Regions from separate parts of the Lysinibacillus telephonicus genome, predicted to be linked through region 1. Evidence: riboswitches for the same ligand, from Rfam matches in the RefSeq annotation. Region 1 holds a riboswitch; each other region holds the start of a gene.
What was found. Region 1 has a riboswitch for thiamine pyrophosphate ahead of thiW (energy coupling factor transporter S component ThiW). Riboswitches for the same ligand answer to the same signal wherever they lie in the genome.
Positions count from the first base shown of each region.

Region 2: it holds a riboswitch for thiamine pyrophosphate, as region 1 does, so the genes downstream of both, tenA (thiaminase II) here and thiW (energy coupling factor transporter S component ThiW) in region 1, are expected to answer to the same signal.
Region 3: it holds a riboswitch for thiamine pyrophosphate, as region 1 does, so the genes downstream of both, MKY04_RS02700 (ABC transporter substrate-binding protein) here and thiW (energy coupling factor transporter S component ThiW) in region 1, are expected to answer to the same signal.

Region 1 covers NZ_CP155468.1:3,455,984-3,462,309, forward strand. Annotated here, with positions in the region: gene MKY04_RS16755 (S-layer homology domain-containing protein) at 1-2,320, opposite strand, end outside; gene thiW (energy coupling factor transporter S component ThiW) at 2,683-3,162, opposite strand; TPP riboswitch at 3,266-3,354, opposite strand; gene MKY04_RS16765 (hypothetical protein) at 3,440-3,778, opposite strand; gene MKY04_RS16770 (cysteine hydrolase family protein) at 4,046-4,558, shown strand; partial or broken gene MKY04_RS16775 (transposase) at 4,989-5,330, shown strand; partial or broken gene MKY04_RS22295 (transposase) at 5,349-5,497, shown strand; gene MKY04_RS16780 (TraR/DksA C4-type zinc finger protein) at 5,708-6,326, opposite strand, start outside.
Region 2 covers NZ_CP155468.1:2,335,046-2,341,371, reverse strand. Annotated here, with positions in the region: partial or broken gene MKY04_RS11065 (GTP-binding protein) at 1-111, shown strand, start outside; gene MKY04_RS11060 (IS110 family transposase) at 220-1,497, shown strand; gene MKY04_RS11055 (elongation factor G) at 1,948-3,351, shown strand; TPP riboswitch at 3,439-3,539, shown strand; TPP riboswitch at 3,609-3,708, shown strand; gene tenA (thiaminase II) at 3,830-4,513, shown strand; gene thiM (hydroxyethylthiazole kinase) at 4,500-5,258, shown strand; gene thiD (bifunctional hydroxymethylpyrimidine kinase/phosphomethylpyrimidine kinase) at 5,249-6,076, shown strand; gene thiE (thiamine phosphate synthase) at 6,063-6,326, shown strand, end outside.
Region 3 covers NZ_CP155468.1:554,711-561,036, forward strand. Annotated here, with positions in the region: gene MKY04_RS02670 (GNAT family N-acetyltransferase) at 1-65, shown strand, start outside; gene MKY04_RS02675 (SRPBCC family protein) at 91-561, shown strand; gene MKY04_RS02680 (TatD family hydrolase) at 718-1,488, opposite strand; gene MKY04_RS02685 (ABC transporter ATP-binding protein) at 1,485-2,222, opposite strand; gene MKY04_RS02690 (ABC transporter permease) at 2,224-2,982, opposite strand; gene MKY04_RS02695 (thiamine-binding protein) at 2,982-3,272, opposite strand; gene MKY04_RS02700 (ABC transporter substrate-binding protein) at 3,285-4,292, opposite strand; TPP riboswitch at 4,399-4,509, opposite strand; gene MKY04_RS02705 (hypothetical protein) at 4,630-4,773, opposite strand; gene MKY04_RS02710 (hypothetical protein) at 4,775-4,939, shown strand; gene MKY04_RS02715 (thioredoxin domain-containing protein) at 5,094-5,606, opposite strand; gene MKY04_RS02720 (aliphatic sulfonate ABC transporter substrate-binding protein) at 5,627-6,326, opposite strand, start outside.

The DNA.
Region 1 (6,326 bases):
TAGCACTACCTTCTTCATGAGACTTTACCACGAATTTATGTGATGTATTCGTAACAGTGAAAATGTCTTTATTAGATGAAGTTGCACTTATTTCATAGTATTGGTAGCCGTTCACACCACCAGGCTTTTCAGCAGTACCTACTGATTTTTTATTAAAAACGCGACCATATTGATCTTCCAGAACTAACTCTTCATCTCTTGAATCACCTAATAAAACATAATTATGAACTAAACTTTTCACACTTGTGATTCTTGCTGGATGTGCATTAGGTTCCACTAGTAATGTTAATGTATTTTCAATCCCTGATTGATCTACTTCGATATCAATATCGTAATCTTCTGCTTCATCGGTGAAATTATCAGCAGTTTCAAATTTTAAATATACTTTTTCTTTTTCTTTTACAAAAGTAAACACACTTGAAGCCTTGCCTGATAATTTGGTTAGACCGCTATCCCAATCGATGATAATTTTTTCATCCTTTAAATCTTCATTCAACGCTTTTATATCTGTAATTAACTCACCATTTTGATCAGTTGCAGTAACAGGTAATTTTACAGTTTCATCACCAGCAATCACTTCACCTGGTGAACTTAGTTTAATCTCATATACTTCAGAACTGTGTTCAACCGTGTAGGTTTTACTTGTGATCTCACCTGTAGCCTTCGCACGGAATTCTACAATATTTTCTCCGCCAACTAAATCTTCTGGGTCATCAATTACTAATTTCAATGCAAAATAGTATTCTCCATCAACATTCATAACTTCGATTTTATCTTCGTCTTCTAAATCGAAAATATCCTTATTTGATACACTTGCACGAATTCCTCTTTGTACTTCATCTAAAATTGTTGTATCGCTTGTTGAAGATGAAGATTTAACATCATCTGCAAATTCAGCATCAATATCGACTCCATACTGATCTTTAACATTGAAAAGTAAGTAAAATTCTTCTACTGCATTTTGACCAGCAGCGTCTTTAAGGTTTTTAGTAGTTAATTCTTTATTGCCTGAATTATAAATACTTAATAATTCTACTGAACCCGGCTCACTTATGTCTGATAATTGTACATCTTGATTTACATCAATCTCAAAGTCACCATTTTTATATGTAAATTCTACTGAACCAGTTTTATCATCATCTTCGTCTTTTTCAACCCATACAATGAATTTTCCATTTTCAACAGTGATATCATCTTTGTTAACATCGATACCACGAACTCGTTCATCCACAAAACGGTTAGCATTAATATTTTTTGTTATATCTTCACCGTATTGGTTTAAGGCTTCAAAAGCGATTACTGCTTGGTTATAATCACCTTTTGTTTTACCAGTAAACACTAATTTATTTGATAAAAAATGAATATCTGATACCTCTTCACGAGATGTTGTTACTGAAGCAGTTAAATCTTTTTTTGCAACACCACTTACTGTTAAGCTATAAGTTCCGTCAGAGAATTTATGGTCAACTGTTATAACTGCTTTCGTTTTTTCTTCGTTCCACTCAACTTTGCCTACTGTAATCGCCGTAGTACCACGAGTTACTGTAAATTTAGCAGTGTCTGCGGATGTTACTGCACCGTCAAATTCAACTGTTAATTGACTTACAGCAGTTGCCGCTAATGATTTAATTGTAACTTCAGCAGCTGGTTTAGCAGAAGCATTTAATGTACGATTTAAAAATGATGCAAATTGTGCACGAGTCACCGTTTTTTTCGGTTGAAAGTTGTCTACGTTAGAAATGCCAATGTTACGCAAAGCTTGAATTACTCCACGAGCTTCTTCCTTGGCTGCTGCCAAGTCAGCAACAGTTAAGCTTTCCGAACCTGCTGCTAATTCCACTAAAGATTTGCCATAAACCACTTTGTAGGCACGGTCAAAAGTAAGAGCCATGTTTTCACGAGTAATGCTGTCTGCAGCGTTTAAGTTGCCGTCAGTGCCGATGAATATACCGTTATCTTTAACTAGTGCAGCATATTTCACCAATTCTTGGTCAACTGCATCTACAGCAACATCATCGAAACGTTGAACTGTATTATAATCAGCTGGGAATTCGAAACCTTGAGATTCGACCCATTTACCAAGCATTTTAACAACCTGACCACGAGTTAATTCCGCGTTTGGTTTAAAAGTTCCGTCCTCGTACCCATTGATAATGCCAGCTTCAACTAATGCGCTAATATTCTCGGCATGCGAGTTTGCTGCATCAACATCTGGAAATGTTGATGCAGCCGAAACAGCTGGTACAATCGCAGACGCTACTAAAGAAGCTGTTGCCGCAGTTGATAGGAATTTTTTGTATTTTTTTGGTTGGTTAGTCATTAGAGAAATTCCTCCTGTATTTACTAGATTTAATAATGTTATCGATTCGTATTTAATTACCACTTATTCTATGTATGACTTCTCAGTTGATATTGATAATCATTATCATTAAGAATGATTATAGCATTCCTTTTGTTTTCGTCAATACTTTCCAAATTTTTATTTTCTAAAAAATTGTTTTAAAGAATGCTAGAAATCAAGCTAAACTGTACATATAAGAGTAATTCGAATTTCTCATTCTATTATGTCCCGATAAGGGGGGAATTCAAATAACAAATCGAAATTTTTAACCAATTATTTACAATCTGTTTAATTATATAAGGTTGAATCTATTTTTACATGATGCTTTATCACTACACTTGTTATAGTACTTTATTTCGAACTAATAGTTTTAATACTGCATAGCCAAGGACAGCCCCTACAAATGAACTTGCAATAAAGGCTGGAAGTAAGCCAAATAATGTTGTATCCTGCCCTAACAATAATACTCCAATCGGATAAGTAGCCATCGCTCCTAAAATACCCGTCCCTATAACTTCCCCTGTTGCTGTCAGCTCTAAATTTTTTGTTTTCGTATATAGTACGCCAGCTAACAAAGCACCAATCATGCTGCCTGGATAAGCAAATAAACTCCCAGTCCCTAATAGATTTCGCAATGTTGATGTTAAAAAGGCTTGTATTACAGCATATGCAGGTCCTAGCAATACAGCTGAAATAACATTAGCTAAATGTTGAATTGGGAATGCTTTAGCAAATCCAAGTGGAATATAAATTGTTGTGCTAGCTGCTGTTGTTATTGCCGAAATAATTGCTGTGTAGGTAATCCTTTTCGTTTTATTCATCCATCTTTCCCTCTTTCTTTTGTTAAGCTAAACCACTATCCTGATTAGGATCACAATTCTTTCAACAAAAAAACTATTTACAGAACGTAAATAGGGAAAATGGCAAAAAACGTGTACACTTCCCTACGTTAGTCCTAACTAAATCAGGTTCAAAGGGTACTTCTCAGCCTGTTGGCGCCCCTAGTGTTTAGCTATTTAATTATATTTATCTTAACAATTCCCAGGAATTTTACAACATTATTTGTAATAACATTGAGTATTCCCAATGTTAGGGGGATTAAGATACTATTATATTTTTACGCGGTTTCACATACTTTTTACGCGGGTTTTTGTTGTTTTTACGCGCTTTCGAGCGATATTTACGCGCTTTTACTGCTTTTTTACGTGCTTTGTTATTTTTACGCGGTTTCACATACTTTTTACGCGGTTTTTTGTTGTTTTTACGCGGTTTCACATATATTTTACGCGGTTTTTTGTTGTTTTTACGCGCTTTCAAGCGATATTTAAGCGCTTTTACTGCTTTTTTACGTGCTTTGTTATTTTTACGCGCTTTCAAGCGATATTTAAGCGCTTTTACTGCTTTTTTACGTGCTTTGTTATTTTTACGCGGTTTCACATATTTTTTACGCGGTTTTTTGTTGTTTTTACGCGCTTTCGGACGATATTTACGCGCTTTTACTGCCTTTTTTACGTGCTTTGTTATTTTTACGCGGTTTCACATATTTTTTACGCGGTTTTTTGTTGTTTTTACGCGGTTTTTTCACGTTCTTCGGACGATATTTAAGCGTATTTACTACAATTACATTTTCAATTTTTATGTAGTTTTGTAAATCTTTAAATGTTAGAATCATTAACATATTTCAAAATGAAAGAGGTAAAAATTATGGAGACTTGTGCAGATGTTTTAATCGTTATCGATTTGCAAAATGGCGTATGTTACAGTGGAGATCATTTATTTGATTTAGAAATTTTACTTACTAAAGTAAATAATAGAATCGCCTTATATAGAAAATTACATAAACCAATCATTTTTGTTCAGCACTGCGATGAAGATTTGGTGCCTGAAGGAGAACTTTGGGCTATTAATGCCCATCTAGATGTACAAGAACAAGATTTTTTTGTAAGAAAAACTCATGCAAACTCTTTTTACAAAACGAATTTAAAAAATCTTTTAGACCAATTAGCTGTTCACCATATTGAATTTTGCGGCGCCCAAACAGAATACTGCATGGATGCTACGATTAAATTTGCACATGGATTAGGATATAAAAACTTCATGGTACAAAAAGCAACCTCTACTTTAAATAACCCATATATGTCTGCCAAAGAGACAATAGATTTTTATGAGAATATTTGGAACCACAGATTTTTAGAATTGATAGAAGATGAATCTTAGAGGATTCATCACTTTTTTTATGTAGTACATGAAATCCTATGCAAGCAAAATAAGTGTAATATTGTGTAATCGCGATAAAATTATTTAATTTTAAATCCCAAAACGCATTACACCGTCAGCATCTCTGGACGGTGTAAAAATAAAATTGTTTAATTTTTGGTGCAATTGCTGAATAACACGTCTTAGATGTTACAATAAGGTCGTTTGAAACTCTCAGTTTTATTCAACAATAGCGCCCGATGTTGAACAACTTATGGAATTTCTTTATGTTTTATAGCATCAAGATTATTAACTCCCATTTGTTCAAATCTAATTACTAACCAAGGAATCACTATAAGTGTAATTTTATACTTGTATTTTCAACTTGAACTTTTAGTAAAAAAAGCACAATTCTTTTTAAAGAATGGCACTCCCAAAACGATTCCATATACAAATTGTTACTGATGAAAGGCTATTAGCTAAAAAAGGAATTTCATCTGCTATAGATCCAGATGCCCGATTTGGACGTAAGTCCATATCAAAATCCTTTTTCGGATATAAAACACATTTAACAATGACAGAAGAAGAAATTATTACAGATTTAGTTGTTACATCTGGGAATGAAGATGATGGAAGGCAATTACAGACTTTAGTAAATAACTCTCGAAACAAACATCTGACTATAAAAGAAGTTTTTGCAGATACAGCATACTCATCAAAGGATAACTTATCTTTTCTACAAACAGAAAACATAAAGGCCAATATTCCACTAAATCCAATTGTTTACGGTCAACGCAAAGGGACCCATAAACGAATTGAACATAAAATGCTGAACTTAAGAACGCACATAGAATGACCAGGGCAAAATACCGTGGTCTATTTGGCATGAAAATGCAAGCGTATCTCACTGCATTTGTTGTAAATGTAAAAAGAATGATAAAACTACAGGAAGCCAACTAAGGGCTTTTTATAGGCAATAATGACAAAAAAGTCTCTGGTAATAAAAAATTTAAATTACTAGAGACTTTTTTGTAGTATTTTTTAAAGTTTCTTTCTTTTTGCAGTGCCCTCTTTTAAAAGAATTACGCTCGATTATGGGAGCCGTTAATTAAGCTAAAGTAACTGTTACTTCAATAACGGTTTTTGTTAGACTCATTTTGAATCCCACATTTAATCCTCTAAATAATCAAATTTTCTCGCGTGTTCTACTTCCCGAATGGAAACTTGACGTGTTAATTCATCTGTTTCAGAGATGTGGTAGGAATCCCATTCGTCATTAACGGCAATTTCTTCCGGGTCTTCGTATAATTCATCATAATTATCAAAATCCCCTTCAAAATCAGACGGTGTTTCGGATGTTCCATATTTTGCTACAACTTGAAACGTATCTTCATAATCATGAATATCATCCTTGTCATCTCGGCCAGAAAAAGAATTGTCAACTGGAGGAAGAATCACCTGCTCTTCAACCGGTCGATCTGTTGGTATATCTTTTGCATCCGTATGTTCAATACAAAAAGAGGTATAGGGCAGTGCCACCAATCTTTCATATGGGATATCTTGAAGACAAACTTCACATACGCCATAGGTTCCATCCTCAATCTTTTGTAAGGCAGTATTTACTTTTGCTAACTCATCATCGTCATGGACTTTTAACGCCATATCTTTTTCACGTTCGTATAATTCGGTACCTAGATCTGCAGGATGATTATCGATTGTTGACAACTCATCAACAGAATCCCGTAGACTACCACGTTCTAAATATTCATCATCTGTATCCATTTTTCGT
Region 2 (6,326 bases), 1.1 Mb from region 1:
GTTCCAACATTTATTTTCATTAATAAAATTGACCGTGAAGGGGCAGCTGTTGAAGAGGTAATGCAAAGCATTAAAAAAGAATTTTCAACGGATGCTTTATTATTAAAGGAGCATTCCTGTTAGAAGGATTTTCAGGGTCTTGAAATAAAAAAAGCCCTCTAGTATGATGCATGAGTGTCAACAGCCATTGACCCATCATCACACAGGAGGACTCCGTCTATGAATTTTAATACGAACCAGAAAATTAATCAAGTCACTGAAAATACACTCGTCGTAGGTATCGATATCGCTAAGCACAAACATTATGCTTGCGCAATTGATGAACGAGGCCGTGTGCTTCAAAAGTCATTCCCTTTCACGCAATCAAGAAATGGGTTTGATGCATTTTATGAAAAGTTATTAACTTTACTTACTACGCATGATAAAAGCGAAATATTAGTTGGTTTTGAGCCTACAGGCCACTACTGGATGAATCTCGCTGTCTATCTTTTTGAACATGGGATTCCGTTTATCATGGTGAATCCGAGCCATGTGAACAAATCCAAAGAATTGGACGATAATCTCCAAACGAAGAACGATCAAAAGGATGCACTTGTAATTGCGCGTCTAATACGTGATGGACGTTTTAGCTATCCACGTATTCTAGAAGGCGTGGAAGCGGAATTACGAAACGGTGCCACGTTACGTTCAAAGATACAAGAAGATCTCAATGCATTACAAAATCGTCTCATTCGATGGTTGGATCGCTTTTTCCCAGAATTTATGTCTGTTTTTAAAAGTTTCGGAAAGATGGCGTATGCGGTTCTTGAAAAGACACCTCTACCCGCTGATATTCTCGGTAAATCTCCCGAAGAATTATTGTTTTTATACCGTCAGGTAGAGGGATTAAAATCACCTCAATTGCCGAAGGCAAAACAATTAGTCGAGGCTGCTCAATCTTCAATCGGGTTGACAGAAGGTCTTACGATGGCACGAATAGAAATTGCCACACTCCTTAGTCAACGCAAATTGATGCAACAACAGCTCGATAGTCTAACAGAACAATTAATTGAATTAACGAAACAAATGACGGATTATGAGTATCTAGCCACTGTGCCTGGTATTGGCGATGTAACAATCGTCGATCTTCTTTCAGAGATTGGTTCCTTCACTCAATATGAGCATCCACGCCAATTAATCAAACTAGCGGGACTCACATTACGTGAAAACTCATCTGGGCAACACAAAGGTCAGAAACGCATTTCAAAGCGAGGAAGAAGAAAGCTTCGTTCTCTCTTATTCCGAGTTATGATACCGTTGATTCGCCATAATGAAGCCTTTAAGCAATTACATGAATATTACACCACACGCACAGTTAATCCACTTCGAAAGAAGCAATCGATGGTTGTCCTTTGTGGTAAGTTACTGAAGATTTTACACGCTCTATGCAAGAAGAAAGTACAGTTTGATGAACAACTTATGATGAAAGACCTTTATTGTCTCGTAGAGGCAGCCTAAGCTACACCTTAGCTCGATTAAATTACAAAAGGATGACACGGAGAAGCCGGCATTATTTATTCCATCCGACTACGAGTCCCTAAAGGAGCATCGCCAGCCTCTGCCTTATGAATAGACCGAACGAAGGAATGTATGCGCTAGACGCCAAGAGACATGGGAGGGTACGTCATCATAAGCATTGCAGAGATCCAATTGTGCATCACATATTGGAACGGAAAGTTAATTACTACCAATTAACTTTAGCGAAGCGTATCCTCAAACTGTAAATGAATTGAAGTATTGTAAAATACTAAAATATTATTCTTTAAAAAATATTTTTTCTATTAGATAAAACGGGTCAAACCGTTGATATATCAACATTTATAGAGGGAGGAGATTAATGATCAATCGATTCCGGAAAGTATTTTAGAATGGATTGCGGAACGTGATGAGAAGCTGTTTGAGCATTATATGGAAGATAATATAGACATATCGCAATATTTTTCTGCGCTATTGAAGATGATTCAAAACGAACAAGCATTTATTTGTATGGCAGGTTCAGCTTTAAAAGATATAAAAGTCAAAGAATTTTTTAACCAATTTGCAATACTTACAAAAACTAAATTTGACAATGATGCACCTTTCCAAGGAAAAGTGTTTAAAATTCGCCATGATGAACAAAATCAGCGAATTACATTTATAAAAGCGTTAAGTGGAACGCTAAAAGTTAGAGATGAGTTTCAATTTGAAGATTTAACTGAAAAAGTAACAGAAATTCGACTTTATAATGGAACTCAATTTAATATAGTTCAGCAAGTTAATGCTGGTGAGATATTTGCAGTAAAAGGACTTACATATGCAAAAATTGGGGATGTTCTAGGTGACAACGCAAATCTTAATGAACAATTTGAACTTGTCCCAACCTTACAGGCAAAAGTTGTCTACAAAGGGGCAGAGCATATTAAGGAAATATTGCGTATTTTTCGCTTACTTGAATCTGAAGAGCCAACATTACAAGTGGTTTGGAGCGAGAAATTTCAAGAAATACATGTGCATGTTATGGGAATCATTCAGCTTGAAGTTTTAGAAGATATAGCAAAAACACGATTTAGTATTGATGTGCAATTTGAAGAACCGAAAATTTTATATTTAGAAACAATTCAAAATACCGTTACGGGTTACGGACATTTCGAGCCACTAAAACATTATGCTGAAGTTCATTTGAAAATGGAACCTGCTCCGAGAGGTTCAGGTATTCTGTTTGACAATGCTTGTCACGCAGATGACTTGTCAATTGGGCATCAAAGACTAGTTGAGAAGCATTTATTTGAACGGGATCACCATGGCTTATTGACGGGATATCCAATTACGGATATCAAATTTACATTGTTAACTGGCCGTGCACATAACAAGCATACTGAAGGGGGAGATTTCCGTGAAGCAACCTTCCGAGCATTACGGCAAGGTCTAGAACAAGCTGAAAATATATTGCTCGAACCCTATTATCGTTTTAAGATGAAAGCTCCCTTAGATTTTATTGGAAGAATAATGACAGATATTCAACAAGCTTTTGGCACTTTTGAACCTCCAATTATGTCAGAAAATCAGGTAACGATTATTGGGAAAGCACCTGTCTCTACCTTTATGAATTACAATACTATTTTTTCGGCATACACAAATGGAAAAGGTGCTTTATCGATTCAATTTTCTGGCTACGATATTTGCCATAATTCTGAAGAAGTAATTGAACAAATTAATTATGATAAAAATGCTGACCCTGAATATACATCATCAAGTATTTTTTGCGTGAAAGGAAAAGGCTATGTTGTCCCATGGGATGAAGCAGAAGAAGCAATGCATTGTTTAAAAAAGTAGTATTAATGGTATAAATAGTTGATTAATTTATCTGAAACTTAATCCTCTTGAATATTCAAAAAAAACTGCTAGAATATTATTAATTAGAATATTTGCAGGGGGGGTGCTTTTGCGCCTGAGAAGGTTAAAACCTGACCCTTTGAACCTGTTCAGTTAATACTGGCGTAGGGAGCAAAGTACATTACAAGTGAAAATTTCGCTTATTTGTGCTGTAAAAATGCTCTCCATTTTGGAGAGTTTTTTATTTGCTAAATATCTCTAATTGCAGGGGGGGTGCTTTTGCGCCTGAGAAGGTTAAAACCTGACCCTTTGAACCTGACAGTTAATACTGACGTAGGGAGCAATTAAACCATTTTGGGAAGAATTCGCTGATTACCTAGCAGTGAAACCACTTTCTAATAGGAAAAACGCTCTTTTTGTCATAAAACAAAAAGAGCGTTTTTTTCTCTCTTACGTCCACCAAAAAAGGAGGACATTCATGATATTTTGTGAAGAAGTAAGAACAGAAACGGATCTTTATTTTGAAGGGAGCTTTAATCATCCATTTGTAAAAGGTATAGTAGATGGTTCACTGCCTATTGAAAAATTTAAGTATTACATGATGCAAGATGCTTACTATTTAAAGCACTACACTAAAATTTTAGCCATTGCTGCATCTAAGGCAGAAACAAATGATGATATTGTATTCTTTTTGGATTCTTGTAGTTATATTAATGAATCTGAGTTAGTTTTACACCGTACTGTTTTTAAAGAGTTAGGTGTAACTGAAGATGAAATAAATAATTTTGAACCCGCACCATCTACCTACAATTATGTTAGCCATATGTATAATGCAGTACACAATGGTGGTGTGGAAGAAGCTTTCGCAGCAATTTTACCATGTCCATGGATTTATCAGGAGATTGGGGAGAAATACAAAGATTCAAAACCTGGAGTGAAATTGTATCAAGAATGGATAGACATATACAGCAGTCCTGAACTTAAAGAAAAAATCGACTTTCAAAAAGCGATGATGAATCGCTTTGCAATAGAACACCCCTTAAAGATCTACCTTCTTAAATCTCATTTTAAAAAGAGCTGCTATTATGAATGGAAATTTTGGGAGATGTCCTGGACGTTAGAAAATTGGAAGAAAGAGGTGGAATATTATGAGTATGTTTAAAATACGTCAAAAAAATCCGTTAGTTCATTGTATTACAAATTATGTTGTTGCTAATTTTACAGCGAATGGAATGTTGGCAATTGGTGCTTCTCCTGTAATGGCAGATGAAATGGATGAAGTACAAGAAATGGTGTCCATTGCCAACGCTTTATTACTTAACATTGGTACATTAAATCAACGAACACTAGAAACGATGAAACTTGCGGGAAAAAAGGCAAATGAATTGAATATACCTGTTGTACTAGACCCAGTTGGTGTAGGTGCTACAAAATTCCGCCAAAATGCTGTAAATGAAATTTTAAATAGTATTAATATCCAACTTATTCGTTGTAATGCGGGGGAACTTGCCACTATTGCAGGTGTTAATTGGCATTCTAAAGGTGTAGATAGTGGAGAAGGGAGTATGGATGTAGCTTCAGTTGCTAAACAGGTTGCCCATCAATATAACTGCCTTGTTATTGTTACAGGTGCTGCAGATTATGTAACAGATGGGAAAAATGAAGAGTGGGTACCTGGTGGAAATGAACTAATGACTCAGGTTACTGGAACTGGATGCCTGCTTAGTGCAATTTGCGCCGCCACATTAACATTAGAGGGAAACAAGATTCAAAATTTACAAAACGTGTTGACAGACTATAAAAAAGTAGCTGAAAATGCCTCAAAGAAAAAATTATTAGGGTCATTCCAAATGGAAGTTATTAACGGAATCCATGAGGCTTCTATTGGAGGAGAGCAATGGACGTAGTTTTGACAATTGCAGGCTCCGACAGTGGCGGTGGGGCTGGCATTCAAGCAGATTTAAAAACTTTTCAGGAATTAAAAACATTTGGAACATCTGTTATCACTGCTCTTACAGCTCAAAACACATGTGGGGTTCAAGGAATATATCCGACTACACCTGAATTTGTAGCGCAGCAAATGACGTCAGTTTTTCAAGATTTTAATGTTAAAGCTTTGAAAACAGGTATGCTTTTTTCTACTGAAATTATTGAAACAGTAGCAAGAATTTTGCAGCAACAAACAGCACACATAATTGTAGATCCTGTGATGATCGCAAAAGGCGGTGCAGCACTATTGCAAGACGATGCTGTTCATGCATTAAATACAAAATTACTACCACTTGCTACTGTATTGACACCAAATATCCCCGAGGCAGAAGTAATTAGCGGCGTAAAAATTCGTAATGAACAGGATATATTTAACGCCGCCAAACGTATTTTACAACTTGGTGTAAAGTGTGTTGTGATGAAGGGTGGTCATTTTGAAGAAGCTGATACTGCTACTGATACTGTCTTTTTTGAAAACGGTTCATCATTTTCGATGGAAACGAAAAGAATTAATACGAAACATACACATGGAACTGGATGTACGTTTTCATCAGCAATTACAGCATTTTTAGGTAGAGGATTTACTCTACATGAGTCAATTGTAGAAGCAAAAAAATTTGTACAGCTTGCAATAGAACATCCGTTAAATATCGGACATGGTCATGGTCCAACAAATCATTTTGCCTACCAAGAGCTGCGGGGCATTTATGAGGTGATGGTTCATGAAACGAAGTGATCTAGAGGTCTACTTTATTATGGGAGCAGAAAATTGTAAGGAAGATCCGCTAATTGTATTAGAAGAAGCGTTAAGTGCAGGTGTAACTTTCTTTCAGTTCCGTGAAAAGGGAGACAAAGGATTAAAAGGCAATGAATATATAAAATTTGCAAAGCAATGCCAGAAATTATGCAAGCAATATAATGTGCCTTTTATAGTAAATGATGATGTTGATTTAGCACTTACATTAAATGCAGATGGTGCTCATGTT
Region 3 (6,326 bases), 1.7 Mb from region 1:
GGGCTATAAAAGATAGGGAACTGTACTTTGATGAAGATTTAATGGTGCTGTTTTTACACAATTAAAAATTTGGAAATTCTATAAAAAGGGATGATTCCTATAACTACCACATCATTTCATTATGTTACTTACATTGCAACGACACCTGAAAAACTTTGGGAAGCTTTAACGAACAGTGAATTTACTGAGAAGTATTGGTTCGGAAGAAAGATTCAATCTGATTGGAAAGAAGGATCGCTTGTTACGTTTTTTGATGAAAATGGAAACATTACGGACGATGGCACACTTATTGCTTATGAGCCCCATCAACTTCTTTCATATACATTTCTTTGGGTAGAAGATCAAACTCAACGTCAATGTTTACCTAAAGTAACCTTTAAACTTCAGCCGATGGAGTCGACAGTCAAATTGATTTTGCAACATGAAGACCTTTTGCCATCGGATTTCTTTGACGAAAGTGAAGGCTTCCAAGGGATTAATAACGGTTGGCCAGCCATTATAAGCAACTTAAAGTCTTTGTTGGAAACTGGTAAAACTTTGCCTGCCCTTACTTTTTCATAACTAAATTTAATAAGGCTGTGTAGATATTCAAATTCTACACAACCTTTTTACATATTCGAAGCTACTGTAGCATTAGCGCGCATAGCAAGAGATTCAATCACAAAACCCGATTTTGGATCTAGTTGGGGCTCCAAAAAAGCCACAATTTCACAATAATTAAATCCCATAAAACCTCTTCGTATTCTCATACAATACTCGCGCGGTTTCTTTAACTGAACGATTTTGGAGCTGGGCTATTCTATCAATAGAATGCTTCATCATCTTCGGTTCAGTCAGCTGGTTTGTAAAAGGTCCTTCAAAAGACCATGGTCCATCTGTTTCCACCATCATTAGTTCAAGCGGATACATGCGCACGAGCTGTTGAATTTCGTCCTCATACAGAACATCTGGCGTAATAGAAATAAAGTAGCCATTATTAATCATTCGCTTAACAACTACTTCATCCCCTTTAAACCAATGGAAATGAGCTTTTGTAGCGCCGTGCTTTTCAAGTAAATCACAGGCGATATGTGCATCCTCATAAACGGCATGCAACACAATCGGCTTCTTCCACGCTGCAGAAACTTGAATAAACCGCTCTAGCAATTCAATATAAGGCTGATAATCTAGCTGATTATTACTTTCCAGCTTCTTATAATAAGGCAGCCCAACCTCGCCAATTGCCACCATTTCATGAACATGCCGTTTCATCCATAAAAAAAGTGCTTCTACATCTTGAGAAGAAGGGATTTCTTGCTCCGGATGAAAACCGTACGCCGGCTTCACCCGAGCATCTTCAACCCAATAGCTTCGATTTTTAACACAAGACGCTAAATCAAACGACACAGCAATTAAAGCTTCAATTTGATGCTCAGTTAAACTCGATAAAATATAGTTTCGTTCCTTGTCATCATATTTATCAAGATGGATATGTGCATCGATCATCATTCAACAATTTCCTCCTTAATGTATTGGAAAATTTGCTGCTTTAAATCGAAAAACTCGGTTGTTTCAAGTAAGCTTTCATTTCTTGGTCTAGAAAAGGGGACAGTGATTTCTGCCTTCATAGTTGCCGGTCTCTTTGAAAGTACATAAATGCGATCAGCTAAAAATATCGCTTCTTCGATGCTATGGGTAATAAACAATACGGACTTTCGATTTTCCTCCCAAACAGAAAGAAGCCATTTTTGCATTTTAATTCGTGTAAATTCATCTAAAGCTGAAAATGGTTCGTCTAAACAGAGTAAACTTTGTTTGCTCAGTAGAGCGCGGATAAATGAAACACGTTGTCTCATCCCTCCAGATAAATCAATGGGATAAGAGTTCTCAAACTCTGCAAGTCCTACTTTCTCAAGCCATTGTTTTGCCTCTTCAACATTTGGTTTGCCTGTTAATTCTGCTGCAAGCACTACATTTTCTAATACGGTTCGCCATGGAAACAGGGAAGGCTGTTGCGGCATGTAGCTAATCAATCCTTTTTTTCCATTAATCACTTCATTATTTAATGTGATTGTGCCGTGTTCAGGTTTAATAATTCCGCCAATTAGTTGGAATAGCGTGCTTTTTCCACTGCCAGACGGTCCAAGAATAGCAACGAATTCACGGTCCCTCACATGTAAATTTATATTTTTTAAAACTGAAAGATCTCCATATGCTTTATCTAATCCATTGATTGTTAGCATCCTACACTCCCTCTTTTCTACCTTTAACCATTAGCTTTTCGACGAGTCGTATTACTCCGAACAACAAAAGGCTTAATAGCATAATAAAGAAAATAGCTGCAAATACACGGTCGATGCGGAAGGAGGATTGTGCAAGAGTCATATAAACACCAATTCCTTGTTTTGCACCAAGCCATTCAGAAATCACTGCACCCATCACACTATATGTTGCTGCTATTTTAAGTCCAGAAAAGATTGATGGAAGGGCATGGGGCATTTCTAGCTTCCAAAATATTTGATTTCTACTTGCACCAACCATCTCCATATAGTGTTTTAATTCTGGAGCGGTTTGTCTAAAACCGTCCATGCTTGCGACAACAATAGGAAAGAAACAAACTAAACTAATCACAATGAGTTTCGGCAATAGATCAAAACCAAACCATATAATAAGCAGGGGGGCTAATACAATTGTCGGGATATTTTGGGATAATATTAGCAACGGATAAAGAACTTGGTTTGCTTTTGGTAATCGATAAAGAATGATTGCAATGAAAAGACCAACACTGCATCCAATACTCAAGCCAAGTAATGTTAATTTCATTGTGGAAATTAGATGACCATAAAATTCCCAAATGCCATTGTAAATTTCCTTTATTACATCACTCGGTGCCGGCAATAGCCACATTGGTGTAGCTGTTATATAAACAAGTAGTTCCCAAAGAATGAATAAAAGAAGGAGGAACACAATTGATTTTCCTCCTCGTTGCCACATCTGCTGCATCAACGATATTTCTCCGTTAACGTGTTCATTGTAATTCCGCTAGGTTGGTATAAAATTTTTACTTGTGTAATAACATTTGGACTACCTAATTCAATCATCTTTTCATTCATTTTCTCAATGATGGATAGAAGTTCGGAAAGTTCCCCCTCCATTGTTGTCTCTAATGGATGAACCTCGTATTTCACACCAGAAGCATCAATTACTGCAATAGCAGCATCCACAAAAGGAATGACATCTTCAGGATTTTTTGTTTTAGGTATAATTTGTACACTAATTAATGAATTCGCCATTTTTTTCTCTCCTTATTCCGGTAAAAATTCATTTGTAAATGCTTTTTCCGGATCAAATTCGCCTTCTAATACACCATTTTCCTTCATCCATTCTGCATAATTTGCCCAAATCTCAAGCTTTTGCACTCCCCATCGTGGAGCATCATCTTGGTACTTATCTGCCAACCATTTTTGGCTTTCTAATACAAGCTGTTGATCCAGTTCAGGTGCTGCTGCTGATAGAATACTAGCTGCATCTTCTGGGTTTTCAATTGCATCTTGGTAGCCTTTAGAGGCTGCTGCCACAAAAGCTTTTACGGTATCAGGGTTTTCTTCAATCATTTCTTCATTCGTTGCAAGAACAGGAGTATAGTAATCAAGCTTTTCACTGTAATCGGTTAAATAAATCATGTTAATATCCTCGCCGCGAAGTTCAGCTTCAACACCTGTCCAACCATAATAAATCCATGCAAAGTCAATTCCTTGGTTCGCCATCGTAAAGAAGTCGGCATTTCCTGCATTAACGATATCAAGCTTGTTAATATCTGCATTGTCTGATTTCATTAATGTTTCTAGAACTGATTGCTCAATAGGAGATCCCCAACCTCCATAAGTTTTGCCTTCAAAATCTTTAGGAGAAGTAATATTTTTGCCCGCAGGTGAGGCAAATCCAGATGTGTTATGTTGAATTACCGCTGCAATTGAAACGATAGGTACATTTTGTGTTCGAGCAAGTGTAATGGATTCTTGATAGCTGACACCGAATTCCGCTTGGCCAGAAGCTACGAGCTGATCTGCACCTGCATCACCAGGTTGAATAATTTCAACGTCTAATCCTTGTTCTTCAAAATAGCCTTTTTCTTTTGCTACATAAAGCCCCGTATGATTTGTATTTGGTGTCCAATCTAAAACAACGGTTACTTTTTCTAATGGTTTTTCTTCTGTTTGCTCGTTTGTGTTTGTTTCAGTTTGTGATTCCTTTGATTGACAGCCAACAAGCGCTAAAACTGCAATCATCACCAGAAAGAAAAGTTTTTTCATGATGAATCCTCCATTGTAATGAATTATTCATACTCGAAGAAATAAAAAACGTCTAGGATAGTATCCCAGACGTTAAAAAACATTCATTTCAAAATGAAAAGAAAATCAAATTGAAGTCAATGTTCCCTACGCTGGTATTAACCAAATCAGGTTCAAAGGGTTAGTATCTTACGGGATACAATCTCAGCTGGCCATACCAGCTCCCCTACATTTCTTCTTGCTATGAACTTTGTATTTTATTTTAGCAATGACTATAGCACGGAGCAATCATTTTTTATTTAACATTTAAGGTAAAAAGGGGAAGGGGGATCTATCTTACTATTGGAATTAGTTGAGTTTATTCCGTAAAATGTTTTACTTCTTCCCATGCTGCATTTGGATCATCTGCCTTTTTCCATACTCGGCCAGTTGTTGTATCATATAAATAGAGCCATTCTTCATTTACAAGCAACTCGTAATTTTCACTTACAGAATCATTCATATTGATAGAACTTAGATTAGATGAAAGATCCCACCCAGCATTATTAATTGCATTAGATATTAATGAGGCGGCTACTAAAATACTAATACTTAAAATTACGATTGAGCCAATTAGAGATAATCGTTTTTTACTCTCAATTTTTATTCCTCCTTTAGGTTATGATTGAAAATCATTTATTAATACAATAACAAAATCCCACTAATTTCCAAAGTGTATATTAGACTACAAAAAAACTGAACTAATTGTGCATTAGTTCAGCTTTAAATTTAACTATCTATAAATAGTCTACTTACATATTGAATTACTCTAGCTTTTTTGAATTATAACAATTGATCGATTTCCTTTTTTAGTTGTGCTGCATCAATTTCGACTGGGTATTGGAATTCTTTATTGTTAATGAAGACAGTTGGCACCATTTTAACGTTGCGTTTAACAGCTTCTGCAACAATTTGTAAGCTTAAATCGATTGTTTCAGGTTCTTCTTTTAAGCCGTATTGTTCTGTCAGCATTTTTTTGATACTATCACTGTCGATTTCATGCCATTCGCTTTGCTTTGCGAAAAGGTCTTTCATCAAGTCATAAACACGTTCAGGCTCCTTATAATCAAAGAAACAGTTTGCAAGTGTTCCGTATAATAGCATTTCACGTGGTTTATCAAAATGCTTAATAACATATTCTACTTGGCCATTTTCAATATAAGGTTGAAGTGTTTTATCAGCAGCCTCAAAAAATGTAGCACAATAAGGGCATGCCAAGTTTAGAAAAACCTCTACTTTTACTGGAGCTCCTTTTGAACCATAGCTTAAAAAGGCATTTTCAATTACTGTTGTCATTTTTGTACCTCCCGAATTTATTATTGAACATTGCTTGGAATAATTGATTCATCAATATTCACAGCTTCCTTAATATTAATTTCTGTTTCCAATAAACCTGCGTTAAAGAATGTATCTGCTAATTGCTGCTGGCTTGAGATAATTTCATCACCGATTTTTTGAACACCAAAAGTACGGCGGTTGTTTGCTTGTTGAAGTGGTGCTGCGTCTAAACCTAATTCAGAAGATAGAATATTTGCTACTTCATCTTTGTTTTCATTTGCCCATTGATCGGCATTTTGCAATTCTTCTAGAATAATAGATACTACATCAGGTTTTTCTGTTAATAATTGGTCTGTTGCGAAGTAGAATGTACGGTTTTCCGTTAAATCAGAGCCATTCACAATTGTGCGAGTTTCTACTGTGTTTTCAACGATTGCTAAGTATGGATCCCATGAACCGTAAACATCGAATTCACCTTTTGTGAAGGCCGCTAAACCTTCAGCCGCATCCTTATAGAAAATAATCTCTACATCATCCGGTGAAATACCCGCTTTTTCTAATGCAACAAGCAATAAATAATGTTGGTTGCCGCCTTTTGTAACTCCAATTTTTTTACCTTTTAAATCTTTTACTGTTTGAATATCTGAATCTGCTTTTGCCACTAATGCAACACCTTCTGGATATGGGGCTTCAGAGGCAACATAGTTTAAAGGATGACCTCCCGCTTGCATAAATACA